Regions from separate parts of the Janthinobacterium goodfellowi genome, predicted to be linked through region 3. Evidence: predicted binding sites of a transcription regulator. Region 3 holds the regulator's gene; each other region holds the start of a gene.
What was found. The regulator FNR, encoded in region 3, switches genes on or off when oxygen is low (the NO sensors DNR and NnrR bind a similar motif). The targets are predictions, from matches to a motif close to TTGATNNNNATCAA.
Positions count from the first base shown of each region.

Region 1: the regulator FNR is predicted to act here: its motif matches at 2,630-2,643, upstream of ACQ4WQ_RS02780 (universal stress protein).
Region 2: the regulator FNR is predicted to act here: its motif matches at 3,625-3,638, upstream of ACQ4WQ_RS08030 (FliM/FliN family flagellar motor switch protein).
Region 4: the regulator FNR is predicted to act here: its motif matches at 2,842-2,855, upstream of ACQ4WQ_RS08990 (lipid-binding SYLF domain-containing protein).

Region 1 is NZ_JBNYXN010000001.1:610,363-615,379, reverse strand. Features, by position in the region: gene ACQ4WQ_RS02790 (chemotaxis protein CheA) at 1-1,403, opposite strand, end outside; gene ACQ4WQ_RS02785 (protein phosphatase CheZ) at 1,403-2,260, opposite strand; gene ACQ4WQ_RS02780 (universal stress protein) at 2,725-3,192, shown strand; gene ACQ4WQ_RS02775 (response regulator) at 3,336-3,980, shown strand; gene ACQ4WQ_RS02770 (Crp/Fnr family transcriptional regulator) at 4,318-5,017, shown strand, end outside.
Region 2 is NZ_JBNYXN010000002.1:21,393-26,409, forward strand. Features, by position in the region: gene fliH (flagellar assembly protein FliH) at 1-103, opposite strand, end outside; gene ACQ4WQ_RS08015 (flagellar motor switch protein FliG) at 100-1,140, opposite strand; gene fliF (flagellar basal-body MS-ring/collar protein FliF) at 1,118-2,854, opposite strand; gene fliE (flagellar hook-basal body complex protein FliE) at 2,915-3,253, opposite strand; gene ACQ4WQ_RS08030 (FliM/FliN family flagellar motor switch protein) at 3,805-4,683, shown strand; gene ACQ4WQ_RS08035 (FliM/FliN family flagellar motor switch protein) at 4,685-5,017, shown strand, end outside.
Region 3 is NZ_JBNYXN010000003.1:729,213-734,229, reverse strand. Features, by position in the region: gene ccoG (cytochrome c oxidase accessory protein CcoG) at 1-791, shown strand, start outside; gene ACQ4WQ_RS15730 (FixH family protein) at 854-1,378, shown strand; gene fnr (fumarate/nitrate reduction transcriptional regulator Fnr) at 1,382-2,140, opposite strand; gene ACQ4WQ_RS15720 (response regulator) at 2,380-5,017, shown strand, end outside.
Region 4 is NZ_JBNYXN010000002.1:204,853-209,869, reverse strand. Features, by position in the region: gene ACQ4WQ_RS09000 ([FeFe] hydrogenase, group A) at 1-1,525, opposite strand, end outside; gene phbB (acetoacetyl-CoA reductase) at 1,579-2,301, opposite strand; gene ACQ4WQ_RS08990 (lipid-binding SYLF domain-containing protein) at 2,933-3,661, shown strand; gene ACQ4WQ_RS08985 (zinc-dependent alcohol dehydrogenase family protein) at 3,768-4,769, shown strand; gene ACQ4WQ_RS08980 (helix-turn-helix domain-containing protein) at 4,975-5,017, shown strand, end outside.

The DNA of each region.
Region 1 (5,017 bases), on a different contig from region 3:
GCGCCGCGGTTTTTCTCCACGGCCGTTTTCACCACGTCCATGCCCACGCCGCGCCCGGAAACGCTGGACGCCACTTCCTTGGTCGAGAAGCCCGGCAAGAATACCAGCTGGAAGCATTCGTCGTTGCTCAACTGGGCGTTTTCGCTGATCAAGCCCTTTTGCTGGGCCTTGCTGCGCAGGAAGACCGGGTCCATGCCCTTGCCGTCATCCTGCAGCACGATCATGACGCTGTTCGCTTCCTGCCAGGCTTTCAGCGAAATATACGATTTGGCGGGCTTGCCGGCGGCCAGGCGCGCTTCCGGCGATTCGACGCCATGGTCGAGCGAGTTGCGCAGCATGTGCACGAGCGGATCGTACAGGCTGTCCACCACGACGCGGTCGACTTCCGTCTCCGCGCCCTCGATGGTCAGCTCGACATCCTTGCCCAGGTCTTTCGCCAGTTCGCGCACCAGGCGCGGGAATTTCTGGAACAGGCGGCCGACAGGCTGCATGCGCGTGGCCAGGGTGGCCCGCTGCAGTTCCGTCGAGTAGCGCGAGGCACGTTCCAGGGTTTCCGCCAGGGTCGCCATCAGGGTGGCGGCCTGGCCTTCGAATTTGAATTGCAGCAGGCGCTCGAGCAGTACGGCAGCCTGGTTGGCAGCCTGCACCGATTCGCCCGCCACTTCCAGCAGCGCGTCGAGCTTGACGGCGTCGACGCGGATGCTGTCTTCCTTGACGGGCGCGGCATGGCGCACTTCCGGACGTTCTTCGCGGCGTTCCGCGCCATCCCAAGCCTTGGCGGCCGGCTTGGCGGCAGCCACGGCAGGCGCGGCGGCCACGGCGGCAGGGGCGGCGACGGCGGACACGGCAGCGATCTGGCTGCCGGCCGGCACGACGGCGTTGTACATGCCCTCCCAGTCCAGGCCATCGGCGCTGGCAGTGGACACGGCGACGGCAGGCGTGGCGACAACAACTTCGGCGACCTCGGCCACGGCCACTTCCGCCACCACGGCGGCGGCAGGCGCCGGGGCGTCCATGCCCTTGCCTTCGATGGCGTTCGTCAGGATGTGTTCCAGCTCTTCCGGCATGGCTGGCAAGCTTTCCGGGGCGGCCCCGTTGGCCAGTTCCGTCAGCTGGTCGGCCACGAAACCGGACGCTTGCAGCGCCGCCTCGATGGCGATCGGGGTGACGGGCGCGGCGCCCGTGCGCAAGGCGTCGAACAGGTTTTCCGTCAGGTGGCAGGCCGCCACCAGCGCGGGCAGACCCATGAAGCCGGCGCCGCCCTTGATGGTATGGAAGGAACGAAACACGGCATTCAGTGTTTCCTTGTTGTCAGGATCGCGCTCGAGGCGCAATAAGTGCTCTTCAACATTAACCGCAAGATCCATCGCCTCAACGACGAAATCCTTGAGCATATCGTCCATTAGAATCCCAAATCCGCAAGAAGGTCGTCTACATTATCCTGGTCCAGCGCCACCGACGGCACGGACGGGCCCTGCATCAGCGGCACCGGCTTTTGCGCCAGTTTCTCGCGCACCTCGGCCGGCGCGTTGTCGCGCAGCAGCTGGGCCAGCTCGTTTTCTACCGTCTTGGTGATGTTGACCACTTTTTTGATCAGCTGGCCCGTGATGTCCTGGAAGTCCTGCGCCATCATGATTTCCAGCAAGCGCGCTTTTTCCGCTTCCGTCGCTTCGGCAACGGCTTGCGCGAACTGACGCGAGTCGCCAGCCAGGGCCTTGAATTCTTCCAGGCTCAGCTTGCCGTCGAACAGGGCCGTCCAGCGGCCATCCATGTCCTTGGCTTTCTTCGACAGCACGTCCTGCGCCGGCATGCCTTCGTCGAGCGTGTTCAAGACCTTGTTGGCGGCCTGTTCCGTCAGGGTGGCAACATATTCCAGGCGGTCCTGGGCGTCGACGATCTGCGACGACGCTTCCGTCAGCGCCTTGTCGTAGCCCAGTTCGCGCAGCGAATCGTGCAGCAGGCGCACGATGCCGCCCAGGCGCTCGAACATCGGCTTGTCGGACTGATCGACGGGGTCGGCCGCGTCGCCGGGCGCGTCGGCGCTGGCGACGGGCGCCGCTTCCGGCGCGGCGGCCACGGGTGCCGCAGCGGCTGCCGGCACGGCGGCGCTGGCCGACACGGAGTCGAACAGCGCGTCGAAATCGTCATCCGCAATCACGGCGGGAGCGGGCGCGGCGGCAGGCGCGGGCTGAGCCGCGGCCGCACTTTGCGCAGATACTTCATCGAATAATGCATCGAAATCATCAGCGGCGTTGGTCATATCCCTGCTTCTCCATAATTTGTCAAAATTCCGCCTGAACTGTGCGTTTTACAGACTGATACCCACAATTTCTCGATTAAGATGATTTGAGGCAATACCGCTGCGATGGTGCGAGTGTAGCAGGGCGCCGCCCTGTTGGTAAATCTCAAAACGCGCTTCCTGGTGCAAAGCAGGTCCACAAGAGCTTTTCCACCAGGAAATAAGTGTTCCTGCTGTTGTATTTTGAAATACTACCATTGGCGTGCGTGCAAGACCACGCGCGGCAGAAGAAATCCTGCCTGCGGGCGCCTGCGCAACAGCTCCACGGACATCGTTGCAGCTAAACACGATCTTTCTGCCAATGTTGTCTATACTGAAGGTGCAGTTGTATTGATAATTATCAAGTCTTTACATGAATACAATGCTGACGCCGCGTCTACAATAAGAGGCGTTGCGCGCGCTGAGTCACCGCCAAAGGACCTGCCATGTATAAGAAAATTCTGATCGCCACGGACGGCTCCACCGTCTCCAACTTGACGGCCTGTGCCGGCGTTGCCTTTGCCGAACAGATGCACGCCGACATCCTTGCCGTGTACGTGGCGCCCGAATACCAGTACCCGGTGTACATCGAGATCATTCCCCCAAGCTATCCCAGCGAAGAGGAATACCGCATCGCCATGCGCAAGGCGGGCGCCGACCACTGGCAGCCCATCCTCGACGCAGCCGCCAAGCGGGGCCTGGAAGCGACGGGCTTGACGGCCTTTTCCGACAGCCCGGCCCTGAAAATCGTGGAAGTGGCGCAATTGCAGCATTGCGACCTGATTTTCATGGGTTCGCATGGCCGCAGCGGCTGGGGGCAGTTGCTGCTGGGCAGCGTGACCAATAAGGTGCTGTCGCACTCGAAATTGCCGGTGCTCGTGCATAGGCTGATCAAGGAACCCGCAACGAAATAGGCGGTCAGATGGCCACGGGGGGCCGCCGCTGCCGGCACATGAAGTAAAAGGCAAACTTGCGGCCATTTCAGTTAAAATGACAACGTTTCTCGTTTCTTAACATTTGCTTGTCCGGCGACGGACATCCTCCAGATTGCCCGCCTATGATACGTATTGTGATTGCCGACGACCACACCATCATGCGAGAAGGATTGAAGCGCATCCTTGACGGCGCGCCGGACATCGATATCGTGGGTGAAGCCATCGACGGTTTTGAAGTACTCAACCACGTACGCCAGGGCGGCTTCGACCTGTTGCTGCTCGACCTGTCGATGCCGGGGCGCAGCGGTGTCGACCTGATCCGGCAAATCCGCAGCGAGGCGCCCAAGCTGGCCATCCTGATCCTCACCATGCACGAGGAAGAGCAATATGCGGTGCGCGCCATCCGCGCCGGCGCGCAAGGCTATCTGACCAAGGAAAGCGCTGGCACCCAGCTCGTGGGCGCCATCCACAAGGTGGCGTCGGGACGTCCCTACATCAGCGCCGAGGTGGCCGAGCAGCTCGTGCTCAACATCATGATGCCGAATGAAAGCCTGTTGCACAAACAGTTGTCGGACCGCGAGTTCGAAGTGTTTTCCCTGCTGGTGGCGGGCAAGTCGATCACGGAAATCGCCAACAACCTGCACCTGAGCGTCAAGACGGTGAGTACGCACAAGACGCGCATCATGCAAAAAATGGGCATGAGTTCGCTGTCGGAAATGGTGCAGTATGCCGTGGCGCACCGCCTGCTCTCCCCCTTCAAGACGTAAGCCCGGCGACGCGCGCCCGCGCGTCCGCTGTAGGAACAATCCTACCTCGCCTACCGTAGCTCTTACTCCCATATTCAGCCACTGCTGATATTAATTGCATACGGTTGTTGGCATACTGAAACCAGTAATCAAGTTGCTGGGAAGTTATTTCATCACACAGCAAGTCGTCAGCGAATTGAGCTTTACCTGCCTGGACGCGCGCCGCCCCTTCCCTGCCCGCCGTCCTGCGCACCCTGTTATTCAACTCTGAACTACCTGTCACCAGGAGATGAACATGCTGTCCACGCAAACGCCTGAAACCCGCGCCGCCGCCCCATCGCTGGCCCCCTCCTCTCCGATGGAAGCAGGGCGCCAGCGCCAGGGGCGGCTATGGTCGAACCTGAAGGAGGTATGCGATCTGCTGCATATCTCCAGCGCCTGCACCATCGCCGCCGACGAACTGCTGTTCCAGCACGTGCAATTCAAGACGGGCCAGCGCGTGCACACCATCGGCCAGCCGTTCGACACCCTGTACATCGTCAATTCGGGCTTCCTGAAAACCGTGCTCATCGACGAATTCGGCAATGAACAGGTACTCAGCTTTCCCATGAAGGGCGACATGCTGGGCGTCGATGGCATCCACTCGCGCCACTACTCCTCGGAAGCGGTGGCCCTGTCCGACTGCGACCTGATCCTGCTGCCGTTCAAGAAGCTGACGGCGCTGGGACGTGTACACCTGGAACTGGAAAACGTCATGTACGGCGTGATGAGCCGCGAACTGGTGCGCGAACAGGCGATGATCGGCATGCTGGGCGCCCTCAGCGCCGAAGCCCGCGTGGCGCGCTTCCTCGTCTCGCTGGCCGACCGCTTCGCGCAGATGGGCTACTCGAGCAAGCTGTTCAACCTGCGCATGACGCGCCATGAGATCGGCAGCTACCTGGGCCTGACCCTGGAAACGGTCAGCCGCACCTTGTCCGCCTTCAATGAAATCGGCCTGATCACGGTTGACCAGCGCACCATCGGCATCAAGGATCCGGACGCCCTGAAAACCCTGCGCC
Region 2 (5,017 bases), on a different contig from region 3:
CGGACGCCTGCCACTGGCCATCCGTGTCCTCGCTGGCGGCGCGCTGGCCGGCAGCGATGAATTGCGACAGGGGCGGGAAACGATACGAGCGGAAGTGTTTCATTCGATCACCGCTTCGGCAAACAGTTGCACTTCGATCTCGCCCGCATCGGCGAGGCCCTTGACAGTGGCCATGATCTCCTGGCGCGTCTGTTCGATACGCGACAGCGGCACGGGGCCGGAGCGGCGCATCATGTCTTCGAAGCTCTGCGCCTGGCGGCGCGGCATGGTTTTCAGCACGGCGTCGCGGATCGACGGTTCCGCGCCCTTCAGTGCAATCGCCCACTGTTCCATCGGCACGTCTTCCAGGATGCGCGTGAGCGTGACATCGCTCTGCGTGGCCAGGATCAGGAAGTCGTACATGCTCAGTTCGATTTCCGAGACGACATCCGGGTCGTGCGCGCGCAGCAGTTCGACCAGCGCGGCGCGGTTGCCGGGCATGCGGTTGAGAATCTCGGCCGCCTGGCGGATGCCTTCGACGCTGGTGCTTTGCGTGTCGAGCGTGCCCAGGCAGCGGCCCACCAGTTCGTCGAGCTCGACCAGCAGGTCGCGGTCGATCTCGTCCAGACGCGCCAGGTTCAGCAAGACCAGGTCGCGGCCTTCGGCGGGCAGGGCGTCGAGGATCTGGCCGGCCAGCGCGGGCGGCAGGAAGGCCAGGAACACGGCTTGCATCTGCACGTGTTCGTTGACGATGTATTCGGCCAGCCATTTTGGCGAGGCCCATTGCAGGCGCGCCATTTTGGGACGGATGGCGTCGCCGTAAATGTTGTTGAGCACGCTATTGGCGATATCGCTGCCCAGCGCCATGTCCAGCGAGCGCTTCAGGTAGCTGCGCGAGGCGCCGTGCACGCCGCTTTGCTGGCGGTAGTCGTCGAAGAAGGTCTGCATGGCCGTTTTCACGGATTCGACCTTGATGCCGCTCATGCGCGACATCACTTGCGTGACTTCCAGCAATTCTTCGCGCGACAGGCAGCGCAGCACATTGGCGGCCTGTTCTTCGCCTATGCTCAGCAGCACGATGGCGGCCTGTTCCACGGGATTCAGGCTGACGCTTTCGTATTCGGCGCCGTCGGAGGGATTATTGTTGTTGAGTTCGGCCATTTTTCTGCATCCATTGTTTGACGACTTCGGCGACACGCTCGGGTTCTTTTTCAGCCAGCACTTTCAGGTGGTCGACCATCACGTCGACCGCCGAGCCTGGTGGCGGCAAGTCATAATTTTCCAGCAGCGGCACGACCGGCATACTGTTGCCGGCGGCGGCTTCGCCTTCGAGGGCCAGCGGGCTGCCGTTCACGCCCAGGGCCGGCGCGCCGGCGGCGGCCACGCCATTCGCACCGGCGGCGGCGTTGCTGCCGCCCAGTGCCAGCGCCGGATCGAGCTGCTTCAGTGGCGGCGGCGCCAGGCGCGAGGTCAGCAGGCGCAGCAGCGGGCGCAGGATCAGGAAGTAGCCGAGCACGGCGCCCAGGGCGTACAGCAGCCAACTGCTGAAATCGACGACGGTATCGCGCTCTTCCCACCATTGCGCCACGGGCGGCTTGGCAGGGAAGGCCAGCGCCGTCAGGCTCAGGCTGTCGCCGCGCTGGGCATTGATGCCCAGGCCGCTGGTCAGCATTTTTTCGATATTGCCCAGTTCGGCTGGGGTCCAGCCCGTTTTCGGATTCGGTGCGGCGGCGCTGTTGAGGACGACGGCGACACTGAGTTTTTCCAGGCGGCCACGGCTGCGCTTGATCTGCGTGATGCTGCGGTCATACGCGTACTGGCGCGTGGTGGCGTTCTTGCGGGCCGTGCCGTCGTCGGACGGCTTCGGCGCGCCATCGGCCGGGGCGGCGCCGGCGGCGTCGGCCGGTGCCGGCACGGCCGCCGCTGGCGGACGGTTCGACAGGCTGCCGGGAATGCCGGCCACGGTGCGGTTGCGTTCCTGCTCTTCGCGCATCGCCTCGCTCGTCACTTTCGGGGCTTCGCCGTATTTCTCCAGCGTTTCGTCCACGCGGTCGTTGTTCACGGCGGCCGTCACGCTGAGCTTGAAGTTGTCTTCGCCGATGACGGGGCCCAGCAAGCCCATGACGTTGTGGCGGATTTCATCCTGAAAACGTTTCGCGCCTTCATTGCCGGCGGCCGACGCATCGAAACCGTCTGTCAGGTCGACGTGCGAGGACAGCAGGTTGCCGCCCTGATCGACCAGGCTCACGCGCGTGGGCGCCAGGCTGGCGACGCTGCCGGCCACCATGTTGATGACGGCGGCGATCTGTTCCGGCGCCAGGGTGCGGCCCGGCTTCAGCGCCACGACGACGGAAGCCGACGATTTGTCGCCGTCGCTGGCGACGAACGACGTCGATTTGGCGATCGACAGATGGACGCGCGCCGAAGCGATCGCGTCCATCGTCATGATGCTTTGCGCCAGCTCGCCTTCGAGGCCGCGGCGGAAGCGCACGTCCTGCACGAATTGCGACACGCCCAGCGGGTCGTTCTTGTCCATCAGTTCCAGGCCGGCCGGCAGCTGCGCCGTCACGCCCTTCGAGGCGAGCAGCATGCGCACCTTGCCCAGCATGGCGTCGGGCACCAGCACCTGGCCGCTGTCCGGATGCAAACGGTAGGGGATGTGCTCGGCATCCAGCGTGGCCATCATGTCCGTCACGGCCACTTTTTCGCGCGCGCCAAATACCGGCTTGTAGTTGGCCTGGTCGCGCCAGGCATACATGGTCACCATGGCGGTGATGCCGATGGCCAGCACGACGATGGGAACCAGGTTCTTCAGCAGGGCGGGCGGGATGGCGGGCTGGGCGCCAGGGCGCCAGCGCGCAAATGCGGACTTCATGGTGGTAATCACTTGGGGTAACTTTCGCTGGGAGGCTGGGCGTGGATCAGGACGTGAAGATTACAGAGGCAGTTTGATGAGTTCGTCGACGGCGCCCATGACTTTGTTGCGCACTTGCATCAACATCGAGAAGGACAGGCTCGCTTCCTGGCTGGCCAGCATGGCGCCGACCATGTCGTCGCTCTTGCCGCTGTCGACGTCGCTCATTTTCTGCGCGGCCAGGCGGTCGTCGCCGTTGACCTTGCCGATGGCGTCTTGCATGCTTTGCGCAAAGGAGAAGCCGGATGGTTCCCCTGCGCCGAACTGGGCGGCGGGCGCGATGCTGGCGCCCAGGGCGCGCGCGTCATTGCTCAGTGCTGCCAGATCGGCCTTGATCAGACCTGCGAGTTCGTTGCTCATCTTGCCCTCTACTTTCAATATGCGGTGACGTATCAATAGAATTACTGGTGTTGCCAATCCGGCAGACATTGCATGAATGCCATCCTGCCCGGCCCGATCCGCAGGGCCCATCAGTTTTATCAGTTGCCACACCATCCGCTCAAGCAGATTCAATCAAACAAACTCAGCAAACCCACGCCGACATGATTTACATGGCCATGACAACTAATATTTAACTGATAAAAGTTTCTGCTGGTGGCAATAACGGGATGGAAACTGCCATAAAAACCGGAATCAGGTAAGCGGAATGGCGCACTGCAAATCACTATTTTGTCGCTATAAGCTTACCTCGCGGCAACTATAAAGTAAAGAGAGGATTGGCTCAAGGAATATTGATACATGGCAATATTTAGCGTTTTCATGTATTGTTCAGCACCGTAGTCATCTACCATGCGATACGAAGCGCAATCGTTTGCTTGCGGGCCGGCCGACAAGGCCGAGATGATGCTGTATTTAATTTCGGGCGATCCGTATAATTTGTTCTGCCACCGCAATACCGACATGACCACTACATGACAATCACTACCAAGACAGATCAAACTGCGCGCCATCAAGTCCTCGATTCCTGTCTGCTTGGACGTCCTGTCCATTTGCTGCATGTATTCGGCGCCCAGTTGCGCGACGACCTGGCCGTGGCCCTGCGCCAGCCCATGAGCCGTCGCTACTGGGGCAATTTCCAGATCGATGCCGTGAGCTTGTCGCGCGTGGAGAACGAGGACGGCGTGAACCGCTGGCTGAGTTTTTCCGCGCCGGCCGGCCAGCCGGGCTTTGCGCTCGAGCGGCAGATACTCTTGAGCGTGCTGAACTATCGCTATGGTAGTGCCGGCGCCAAGGGCGCGCTGCCCGATCCGGCGCAGGTGCGCGTGACGGCCACGGAAGAACGCCTCGCTGTGGTGCTGGGACAACAGTTGGTGGGCAGCTTGTTTGCCCGCATCCACAAGAACCTGCAAACCCTGGGCAAGAGCAGCGACATCGACACCAGTGCCGAGGTCGCCGTGCAGTCGGGCGTGCATCCTGCGCGCGGCAGCTGGATCATCACGGTGGCGCTCAGCGACGTCGAGGCGGGGCAGAGCGGCCAGTTCTGGTTCTCGCTGGACAAGCGGCTGATGGCCGACGTGCTGCGCGGCTTGCTGCCCGAGCGCGCGCAGGCGAAAAAAGCCTTGCGCGGCAGCGTGCGCCCGCTCGCGTCGCGCCTGCAAGTGACCCTGGAAGGCCGGCTGGTCAGCAAGCAGATGCAGCTGGGCGCCTTGTTCGACTTGCGCGTGGGCGACGTGATTCCCGTCAGCCTGAGCCGCACCGATGTGATGCTCGACGATTCCCGTTTATTTACAGCGGCTGTTTCCGAACATAAGGGCAAGCTCTGTTTAACCTCATTTGAAGATGTCGAATAATATGAATATGACCGATACCAACCAGAGCGAAACCCTGCTGGAAGACCTGGGCGATGACATGATCATCGACCAGGGCGACGTCTCCGACGTGGCCAGCACCCGCGCGCGCCGCGACATTCCGCAAATGATGCGCAAGATTCCCGTCACCCTGACCCTGGAAGTGGGCTCGGCCCGCATTTCGCTGGAAGAGCTGATGGCCATCGGCCCGGAAAGCGTGATCGAACTCGACATGCTGGCCGGCGAACCGCTGGTGATCAAGGTCAACGGCACGCCGATCGGCCGTGCCGAAGTGGTGGTGGCCGGCGAGAACTATGGCCTCAAAGTCATCGACCTC
Region 3 (5,017 bases):
ACGCGGGCTGGCTGCGCGAGCAGGTGTGCAAATACATGTGCCCCTACGCGCGCTTCCAGAGCGCCATGTTCGACCAGGACACCCTGATCATCACCTACGATGCCAAGCGCGGCGAACCACGCGGCGCGATGAGCAAGAAGGCCGGCAACAACGACAAGCTGGGCGACTGCATCGATTGCACCCTGTGCGTGCAGGTGTGTCCGACCGGCATCGATATCCGCAACGGCCTGCAGTATGAATGCATCGGCTGCGCCGCCTGCGTCGACGCCTGCAATACCGTGATGGACAAGGTCGAGCGGCCGCGTGGCCTGATACGCTACAGCACCGACCATGCGATGGAAAACAACTTCAATTCGAAGCAGATCCGCCAGCGCGCCATGCGCCCGCGCGTGCTGATCTACACGTCCATCCTGGCCCTGATCATCATCGCCGTGTGTACTTCGCTGGCCCTGCGCACGCCGCTGAAAATGGACGTGATCCGCGACCGCGGTTCGATGGGACGCGAAGTGGAAGACGGCATGATCGAAAACGTCTATCGTTTGCAGATCATGAACACCTCGGAGCAAAGCCAGCATTTCAAAATCAGCGCATCCGGCTTGCCGGGCCTGACCTTGCTGACGCGCGAAGAAGTGACCTTGCAGCCGACGGAAACGCTGGGCTGGCCGATCCGCCTGCGCGTGCCGCACGGCGTCGGCGAGAAGGGGTCGAACAAGATAGCGATCGAATTGCACTCGCTGGACGATCCGTCGCTGCATGTGCGCGAAAGCGCGGTCTTCATCGTGCCGCGCTAATGCAGGAAGGCCGGTCCCCGCATGGGGGCTGGCCGTACACACAGAAACACAGGAGAAATACCATGTCCGACAGTCTGAAACTGCAAGCTCCCGTTGCCCCGTGGTACAAGCATCGCTGGCCATGGCTGCTGATGATCGGTCCCGGCCTGTCCGTGGTCGTCGGCAGCTTCATGGGCTATATCGCGTTTACGCAGCCCGACGCGCTGGTGGTGGGCGATTATTACAAGCAGGGCAAGGCGATCAACCAGGATTTGCGGCGCGATACGGTCGCCAGCAACCTGGCGATGGATACGACCCTGGCGTATGACGTCGCTGCAGCGCGCCTCAGCGGTTCCGTGCACAGCTTCGGCAAGGCGTACCAGGGGCCGCTGCAGCTGCACCTGGCGCATGCGACCCTGCCGGAAAAGGATATCAAGCTGCTGGTGCAGCCCGATGCGGCCGGCAATTTCTCGGTGGCGCTGCCGATGCTCGAGCGCAGCCGCTGGCAGGTGCTGGTGGAAAACGACAAACGCGAGTGGCGCCTGTCCGGCATCTGGACCTGGCCGTTGCAACGCAGCATCGCGCTGCACGCGGATGAGGAACTGTAAGCCTTATTTACAGACGTCGGTGCCGGCCGTAATGGCTTTTAACTTGGCCGGCTGCAGGATCTCGATCTCGCGGTTGGAGACGCGCAGCCAGCCTTCCTTCTTGAACTTGGACAGCAGGCGGCTGACGCTCTCGATGGTCAGGCCCAGGTAGTTGCCGATTTCCTCGCGCGACATGCGCAGCTGGAAATTGCTGCCAGAATAGCCGCGCGCCTCATAGCGCGACGCCAGGTTGACGATGAAGGCGGCAAAGCGCTGCGTCGCCTGCATATTGCCCAGCAACAGCATCACGCTTTGCTCGCGCGTGATTTCCTGGCTCATCATGCGGTGGAAATGGCGGAGCAGGGTCGGCATATTGCCCAGCAATTGTTCCAGGCTGGAAAACGGGATTTCACACACTTCGCTGTCTTCCAGCGCCACCGCATTACAGTGGTGGCGGTCGGCGCTGATGGCGTCCATGCCCAGCAGTTCGCCGGCCATCTGGAAACCCGTCACCTGCTCTTCGCCGCCCGGATTGATCTGGTACGTCTTGAAGTGCCCCAGGCGGATCGCGTACAGGTTCTGGAACGAGTCGCCGATGCGGAACAGCGAGGCGCCGCGCACGATCTTGCGGCGGCGGCCGATGATCTGGTCCAGCCTGTCCATGTCGCCCACATCAAGGCCCATCGGCAGGCACAATTGATGCATGCTGCACGTCGAGCATCGCGCTCGCAACGCTTCCACGTTCACTGTGGGCAAGGTTGGAGTGAGTAGCGCTTCAGTCATGTCGGTACCTTTAAGAAAATGCAACAACAAGTTTACTGCATACCGGGTTGCCGTGTGCCAATTTCACCGTAATTTCGGCGAATAAACGACGTCCAGCCTTTAATTATATGGCAACATCGTCAAAAGCCCATGCGGAGAGGGCAATTTGCGTGGCGGCGCTTGCCAAGCTGGGGTATTGATAGGAAAATTCCTGACAGCATTATCTGCCGCCTGTGCCGCACGGTACTGAAAAGGAAATCATGAAGCCTCTCGGCATCAAAGCAAAAGTCGCGCTGGCTACCAGCCTGACCTCGATCGCCATGATCGCGCTGGTCACCATGATCCAGGTGCAGCACATGCGCGACGATTTCACCCGGGTCCTGCTGAGCCAGCAATCGTCGCTGATCACCCGCACCGCCGCCGAACTCGACGACAAGCTGGGCATGCTGCTGCAGATCGTCACCCTGACGGCACGGCAGCAGCCGCCGGAACTGATCGGCCAGCCCGCCCAATTGCGCGACTACTATTCGCGCCGCTCGATGCTGGTGCTGTTCGACGACGTGCTGGTGCTCGACGCGTACGGCGCCGTCGTGGCCGACATGCCGGAAGTGGCGGGGCGCGCCGGCATCAACGTCGCCGAGCGCGAGTACTTCCAGACCGTGCTGCGCACGCGCCAGCCCATGATCACCGAGCCGATGCTGGGCAAATCGAGCGGCATGCCCATCGTGCAGATGGTCGCGCCCATACTCGCCGCCGATGGCCGGGTGGCCGGCGTGTTGATCGGCGTGCTGCGCCTGTACAAGGACAACCTGCTGGGCCGCCTGCGTTCGGAAAAGATCGGCAAGAGCGGCTATTACTTCATCCTCACGCGCGGCGCCGTGCCGCGCTATGTGCTGCACCCCGACACCAGCCGTTTGCTGCAGCCGCGCCTGCCGAACGCCAACCTGACGACCACCCAGCTGCTGAAGGACGATGGCGAAGGCACCATGGTCAGCACCAACAGCCGCGGCATCACGGCCGTCAACAGTTTCAAGCGCCTGAAATCGGTGAACTGGCTGCTGGCCGCCTCGCTGCCCCTCGACGACGCCTTCGAACCGTTCGACGGCGTGCTGTACCGGCTGGTGCTGTGGAGCATCCTCGCCTCGCTGCTGGCCGCAGCCGTTCTGGGCTGGGTCACCGTGCGCCTGCTCTCGCCCCTGGTGCGCCTGCGCGACACCCTGCAGGCGCTGCGCACCAGCGGCAGCCGTTTCACCCCCGTGCCGGTGCAGCAGCGCGACGAGATCGGCGAACTGACGGAAGCGTTCAACGGCCTGATGAGCGAACGCGACCGGCTGCAGCAGGAACTCGAATCGCGCGCGGCGGAGCTGGAGCAGGAACGCGACCGGGCCGAGGCGGCCAACCGCGCGAAGAGCGACTTCGTGGCCAACATGAGCCATGAAATCCGCACGCCCCTCAATGCCGTGCTGGGCATGGTGTATCTGCTGGGAAATACCAAGCTCGACACGGAACAGCGCAAGTATCTGACCATGGTGCGCGTGGCGGGCCAGTCGCTGCTGGGCATCCTCAACGACGTGCTCGACTATTCGAAGATCGAGGCGCGCCGCATGGAATTGTCGCCCGTCGAATTCGACCTCGACGAGGTCATGAACACGCTGGCCACGACGATGACCATGAATGCGGGCGAAAAGGAGCTGGAACTGGCCATTGCCGTCGAGCCCGACGTGCCGCGCCGCCTCGTGGGCGACGCCCAGCGCCTGCAGCAAATCCTCGTCAACCTGGCCGGCAACGCCATCAAGTTCACCGAGAGCGGCGAAGTGGTGGTGGCCGTCAGCCTGGCCGAGAAGGACAACGGCCGCGCCTGGCTGCGCTTCGAAGTGCGCGACACGGGCATCGGCATGACGGAACTGCAGCAACAGCAGCTGTTTGCCGCGTTTTCGCAGGGCGACCAGAGCATCACGCGGCGCTTCGGCGGCACGGGCCTGGGCCTGGCCATCAGCAAACAGCTGATCCACATGATGGGCGGCGACATCGCCGTCGCCAGCAGCGAAGGCAAGGGCAGCCGCTTCTGGTTCAGCGTGCCGTTCGACATGCTGGCGCAGCCGGCCGAAACGCGGCGCACGCCCGCCCTGGGCCAGCTGCGCCTGCTGGTGGCCGACGACAACCGCACCACGCGCGAACTGATCGTCAAGCTGATCGAGGCGTGGGGCTGGCTGGCCGACGAAGTGGATTCCGGCTTTGCCGCCATCGAACTGTACCGCGAACGCCTGGCGCAGCAGCAGCCGTACGACGTGGTGCTGGCCGACTGGCACATGCCCGTCATGGACGGCCTGGCCACGGCCAAGGCCATCCGCCAGGCGGCCAGCGGCCAGCGCCAGCCCATCGTCGTGATGGTCAACGCCTTCGCCCGCAACCACCTGGAGGAAATCTCCAGCGCGGCCGAGGCCGACGTCGTGCTGATGAAGCCGATCACGGGCTCGAGCCTGTTCGATGCCCTGCACCAGGCGCTGATCGCGAAGAACGACGGCGGCGAGCAGCGCATGCTGCACCAGCCGCTGGGCACGGAACTGGCCGGCGTGCATTTCCTGCTGGTGGAAGACAACCATTTGAACCAGGCCGTGGCGCGCGGCATCCTCGAACACATGGGCGCCACCCTGGACGTGGTGGGCGACGGCTTACAAGCCGTGGAACGGCTGCGCACGGAAGCGCTGCGCTACGACATCGTGCTGATGGACATGCAGATGCCCGTCATGGACGGTTTCAGCGCCACCCACATCATCCGCTCGGAGCTGCGCCTGAACCTGCCTGTGATAGCCATGACGGCCGGCGTGCTGGCGTCCGAGCGCGAGCGCTGCATGACGGCCGGCATCAGCGATTTCATCGCCAAGCCCGTGGTAGTGG
Region 4 (5,017 bases), on a different contig from region 3:
CGCAGGCCATGACCTCGATGGCGACGAATTGATCGCGCCATGCGTCCGTCTCCAGCAGGTGCTGTACCGCGGCGATGCCATTGCAAATGGCGACCGTACCCAAACCAGCGATCTGCGCCGTCTTGATCCCCTGGTCGATGCCGCGCAATGGCTGCCACTCCAGCGCCAGCGCGTCCTGCCTGCCAAGCAAGTGGGCGGCGGTGCGCAACATGGCCTCCATCACGCCGCCCGACGCGGCAAAGATCTGTGCGGCGCCCGTGCTTTCCCCCAGGGGATCGTCGAAAGCGCCATCGTCCGCCAGCGCATGGAAGGCGATGCCGCGCGACTTGATCATCCTGGCCAGCTCCCGCGTGGTCAGGACATGGTCGACGTCGCCGGACAAGCCGGGCCGGACCGCCTCGTCCTTCTTGGCCGTGCAGGGCATGACGCTGACCACGTAAGGTTCCTCCCTGCCCTCGGCAAAGGCAGGCCCGAGCGAGCGCGCGAAGGCGCTGCGCTTCGTCAGCGCGCCATGCATCTGCTGCGGCGATTTGGTCGTGCTCAGGTGCGCCAGCAGGTCCGGCCGGTTGATTTCCACCCAGTTCACCCATCCCGGACAGCAGGACGTCAACAGGGGCAAGGGTTGCGCGCTTCCTGCCTGCCCTTTGATGCGCGCCAGCAACTCGCTCGCTTCTTCCATGATCGTCAGGTCGGCGCCGAAATTGGTGTCGAACACATAGTCAAAACCAAGTTGCCGCAAGGCATTGATCATTTTCCCCGTACTGACCGTGCCGGCCAGCATGCCGAATTCTTCGCCGATGGCAACGCGCGTGGCCGGCGCCACTTGCACCACGCAGACGCGCTCGTGCGCATCCAAGGCATGCAGCACCGCGTGCCAGTGCGGCGTCTCGACCAGCGCACCAACGGGACAGACCAGCGTACATTGACCGCAAGAAATGCATTGGGTATTGGCCAGGGTATGGTCAAAGACAGTCACCGGCAAGCGCCCCGCGCCGCGTTCGGCGAAGCCGATCACGTATTGCTGCTGCCCCGATGCGCCGCACGCTTCCACACACAGGCCGCATTCGATGCATTTGGACAGATCGCGCCAGATACTCGGCGAGGTATGATCGATCAAGCGGTGCTCGGGATGCGCCACCGAGCCGCGCGGCAGCTTTTCCCAGCGTTCTTCCCACTGATTTTCGCTGATCAGGCTTTGCAAGCGGCAAGAGCCGTTGACTTCGCAGCGCAGGCAGTCGTTCGGATGGCGCGCCAGCAGCCATTGCGCATCCATCGCACGAAAGGCATGCAGGTCGTTCGATGCCGTCTCGATAATGTCCCCTGCCTTTGCCAGTGTGATGCAGGCCGGCTGCGGGTGGGGCTGGCCGGCCACATGCACCAGGCACATGCGGCACACGGCATGGGTAGGCAAGCGCGGATAGTAGCAAAGCGTGGGAATATGCACGCCAGCTTGCCTCGCGGCATCGAGGTAGGTGGAGCCTTCCTCGACGTCGACAGCCCGTCCATTGACCGTCAACGAGATCATGTGTATCACTCCCGGCGCACCGCGGCCACGCACTTGCCCGGCGGCAAACAATGCTAGCCCATATACTGCCCGCCATTGACATCAAAGGTTGCCCCCGTGATGAAGCCGCTGGCGTCGTCGGCCAGGAACGCCACCAGGCGCGCGATGTCCGCAGGCGTGCCGAGCCGGCCAACGGGGATGCCGGCGATGATTTTTTGCAGGACTTCGGGGGCGACCTCGGCCACCATGTCAGTATCACAATAGCCGGGAGCGACCGCGTTCACCGTGATCTGCTTACGCGCCCCCTCCAGCGCCAGCGCCCGCGTAAAGCCGAGAATACCGGCTTTGGCGGCGGCGTAATTAGACTGCCCAAGCTGGCCCTTCTCGCCGTTGACGGAACTGATATTGACGATACGGCCGAACTCGCGCGCCCGCATGCCTTCCATGACATGACGGCACATATTGAACATCGAGCCGAGATTGGTATTGATGACCTGCCACCATTGGTCGGGATCCATGCGGTGCAATAGCGCATCGCTGGTGATGCCGGCATTGTTGATCAGGATATCGACGGGCCCCATTTGCTGCTCCACAAGGGCAATGCCATGGCGGCAGGCGTCGAAATCGCTGACATCCCATCGGAATACGGGAATCGCTGTCGCCTCGAAAAATGCGCCGGCAGCGTCCGCATTGCTGTGGTAGACGGCGGCGACCCTGTGGCCGCCCGCTTGCAATGCGAAGGAAATGGCCTTGCCCAGCCCTCGGGTACCACCAGTGACAAGTGCGATTCGTTGCATGAAGACTACTCCCATGGCGGCAATCCGATCGATCTTGCGGCAGCTTCCGCCGGCAAGCGCATTGCGGCAAACGGCGCGACTTGCGTTCAATGTACGCGACTGCAGGCAGTCACGTCACTGGCGCTGTATGACATAGATCAATTCCTGCCAGACTAAATCGGCACAACGCGGCAGCAGCATAGAGCCACCCCGTCCTTCGAGCGCGCCGGATTTCCCTCTGCGTTCATCATGGCGTCGTCTTCAACGGCCTGATCGCAACGGACGTCGTCATGATGTGAGATGCGGCAGCACCCGGGATCGATCGGCGACCGGCGACCGGCTGTTGGTGAGCGGCGGCGTTGGCGTGCTCGCTCCTCATTGATCAAGCGATACCGTCGCAGGACTGCCAATGCGAGGATTGCGACCGCCAGGACGCCGCCGCCTGGGCCCCAGTTCCGGAACGCGCGCGGATATCGAACGGATGTGAGAACCTTCAACCATGGAAACTTATACGCCTGCCCGTTCGGCATGCTGCCTGGCACGACCGAGAGAACAGTGATGTAGATCATGGTCAATGGCGGGCAAGCGGCGCTAGCATGAGGCACGCTCATATCATGAGCACAAATCAGCACCCATTACGGAGGGAAATGCCATGTCTATCGGAAATCACTGCCGCCAGGTCGCAGCGGCGTGCTTGTTCATGCTGCTGGCGTCGGGGGTTGCTGTGGCGCAAAGCAATGGCCGCCAAAGCAGCGCGCCCGATCTCGCCAACAAGGCGATGGAGAGCGCCAACAAGCGCGTTGAAGCCGCCATTCCAGTGGTACACGAGCTACAAGCCGATGCGGGCATGCAGCCATTGCTGCAACAAGCCAAGGGCATCTTAATCGTTCCCTCATATGGCCGCGCTGCATTGGGGGTGGGTGCTCAAGGGGGCGGCGGACTGCTGCTCATCAGGGGCCCCAATGGCAACTGGAGCGGCCCCGCCTTCTACAATCTGGGCGGCTTGACGCTGGGTTTGCAAGCCGGCGCAGAGGGCGGCCCCATCGTCATGGTCCTGAACAATGATAAGGCCGTCAACGCGGTCATGAAGAAGAATAACTTTTCCCTCAACGCCGCAGCGGGGCTGACCGTGGTCAATTGGCGAAAAATGGCGCAGGGCACGGTCGGCATCGGCGACGTCGTGGCCTGGAGCGGAACAAAAGGCCTGTTCGGCGATGTCGTGGCCGTGGGATTGAGCGACATCCGATTCAACCAGCATTTGACCGATGCCTTTTACGGACGCACCTTGTCGCCCAAGGATTTCGCTACAGGGAACATTGACGATCCCCACGCCCTGCCCTTGCAACTAGCGCTGGACGCAGCGTCGGCGGCGCCGAAATAGGCTGTGCGTTGCAGCATGACCATTGGCGCAGGACTGGCATCCAGGAAACGCGGCGCGCCGGGAACAACGAGGCCACCTTGCATGAGACGAAGCGAAAGGATTTGCCATGCTGACAATGGTACTTGAGCACGTCGGACCTGGGGCGCAGCTGCACGCACTGGAGCGCCCGGTGCCGGCACCAATGGGGCAGGATGTGCTCCTGCGCGTTCTGGCCTGTGGCGTTTGCCGCACGGACCTGCACCTGCTCGATGGCGAACTGCCCGCGCACCGCATGCCACTCGTGCCAGGACATGAAATTGTCGGCGCGGTGGTTGCCGTCGGCGCCCGGGTAAACAATCTGCAGATCGGCGCGCGCGTGGGCGTGCCGTGGCTGGCAGGCAGTTGTGGCGCCTGCGTGTATTGTTGCTCTGGCAGCGAAAACCTGTGCGATGGCGCCCGCTTTACCGGCTACGACCGCGATGGCGGCTATGCCGAATACGTGCTGGCCGACGCACGCTACTGCCTGCCGCTCCCGGATAGCCATGACGACGTGCACGCAGCACCGCTGCTATGCGCAGGACTCATAGGCTACCGTGCCTATGCCATGACGGGCGCGGCGCGCAGGGTCGGCATCTACGGCTTCGGTGCCGCCGGACACATCGTGGCGCAACTGGCGGTAGCCCAAGGGCGCGAAGTCTACGCTTTCACGCGCGAAGGTGACGTGCGCACGCAGCATTTCGCCCGCTCTCTAGGGGCGGCATGGGCGGGGGCATCGACAGGGCCGGCCCCGGTCGCGCTGGATGCGGCTATCCTGTTCGCGCCGGATGGCGCTCTGGTGCCACTGGCGCTGGCCGCCTGCGCCAAAGGGGGCAAGGTCGTCTGCGGCGGCATCCACATGAGCGACTTGCCCGCCATGCCATATTCCTTGCTGTGGGGAGAGCGCAGCGTGCGCTCGGTCGCCAACCTGACCCGCGCCGACGGCATGGCGTTCCTGGCGCTCGCAGAACGTTACGACCTCAGGACGACGCCATTGGCCTATCCGCTGCTTCAGGTCAACGAGGCGCTGGCGGACTTGCGCGCCGGGCGATTTGACGGCGCCGCCGTGCTGGTACCCAGCCTCAGGTCCTGAGTCATAATCGTCAGCCTGGCAGCTGCCATTGATCCAGGCTAAGCGGAAGGAATGCAAAACAAGGGGATGCCGCGCCCGGGCAGTAAAATCCATGCTGGCGACCAAGCTGTCGCTGGCAAAGCGCTCTCGTGGCGTTCATCATTGCGACGGCAGGCGGGTCATGCGCCGCTGATTCACGAACGTTGTACATTGAAAGGCAAAATGTATGTCTGGCGACACCCAAGTTTCTGAGCGGATCAAAAGCTGCC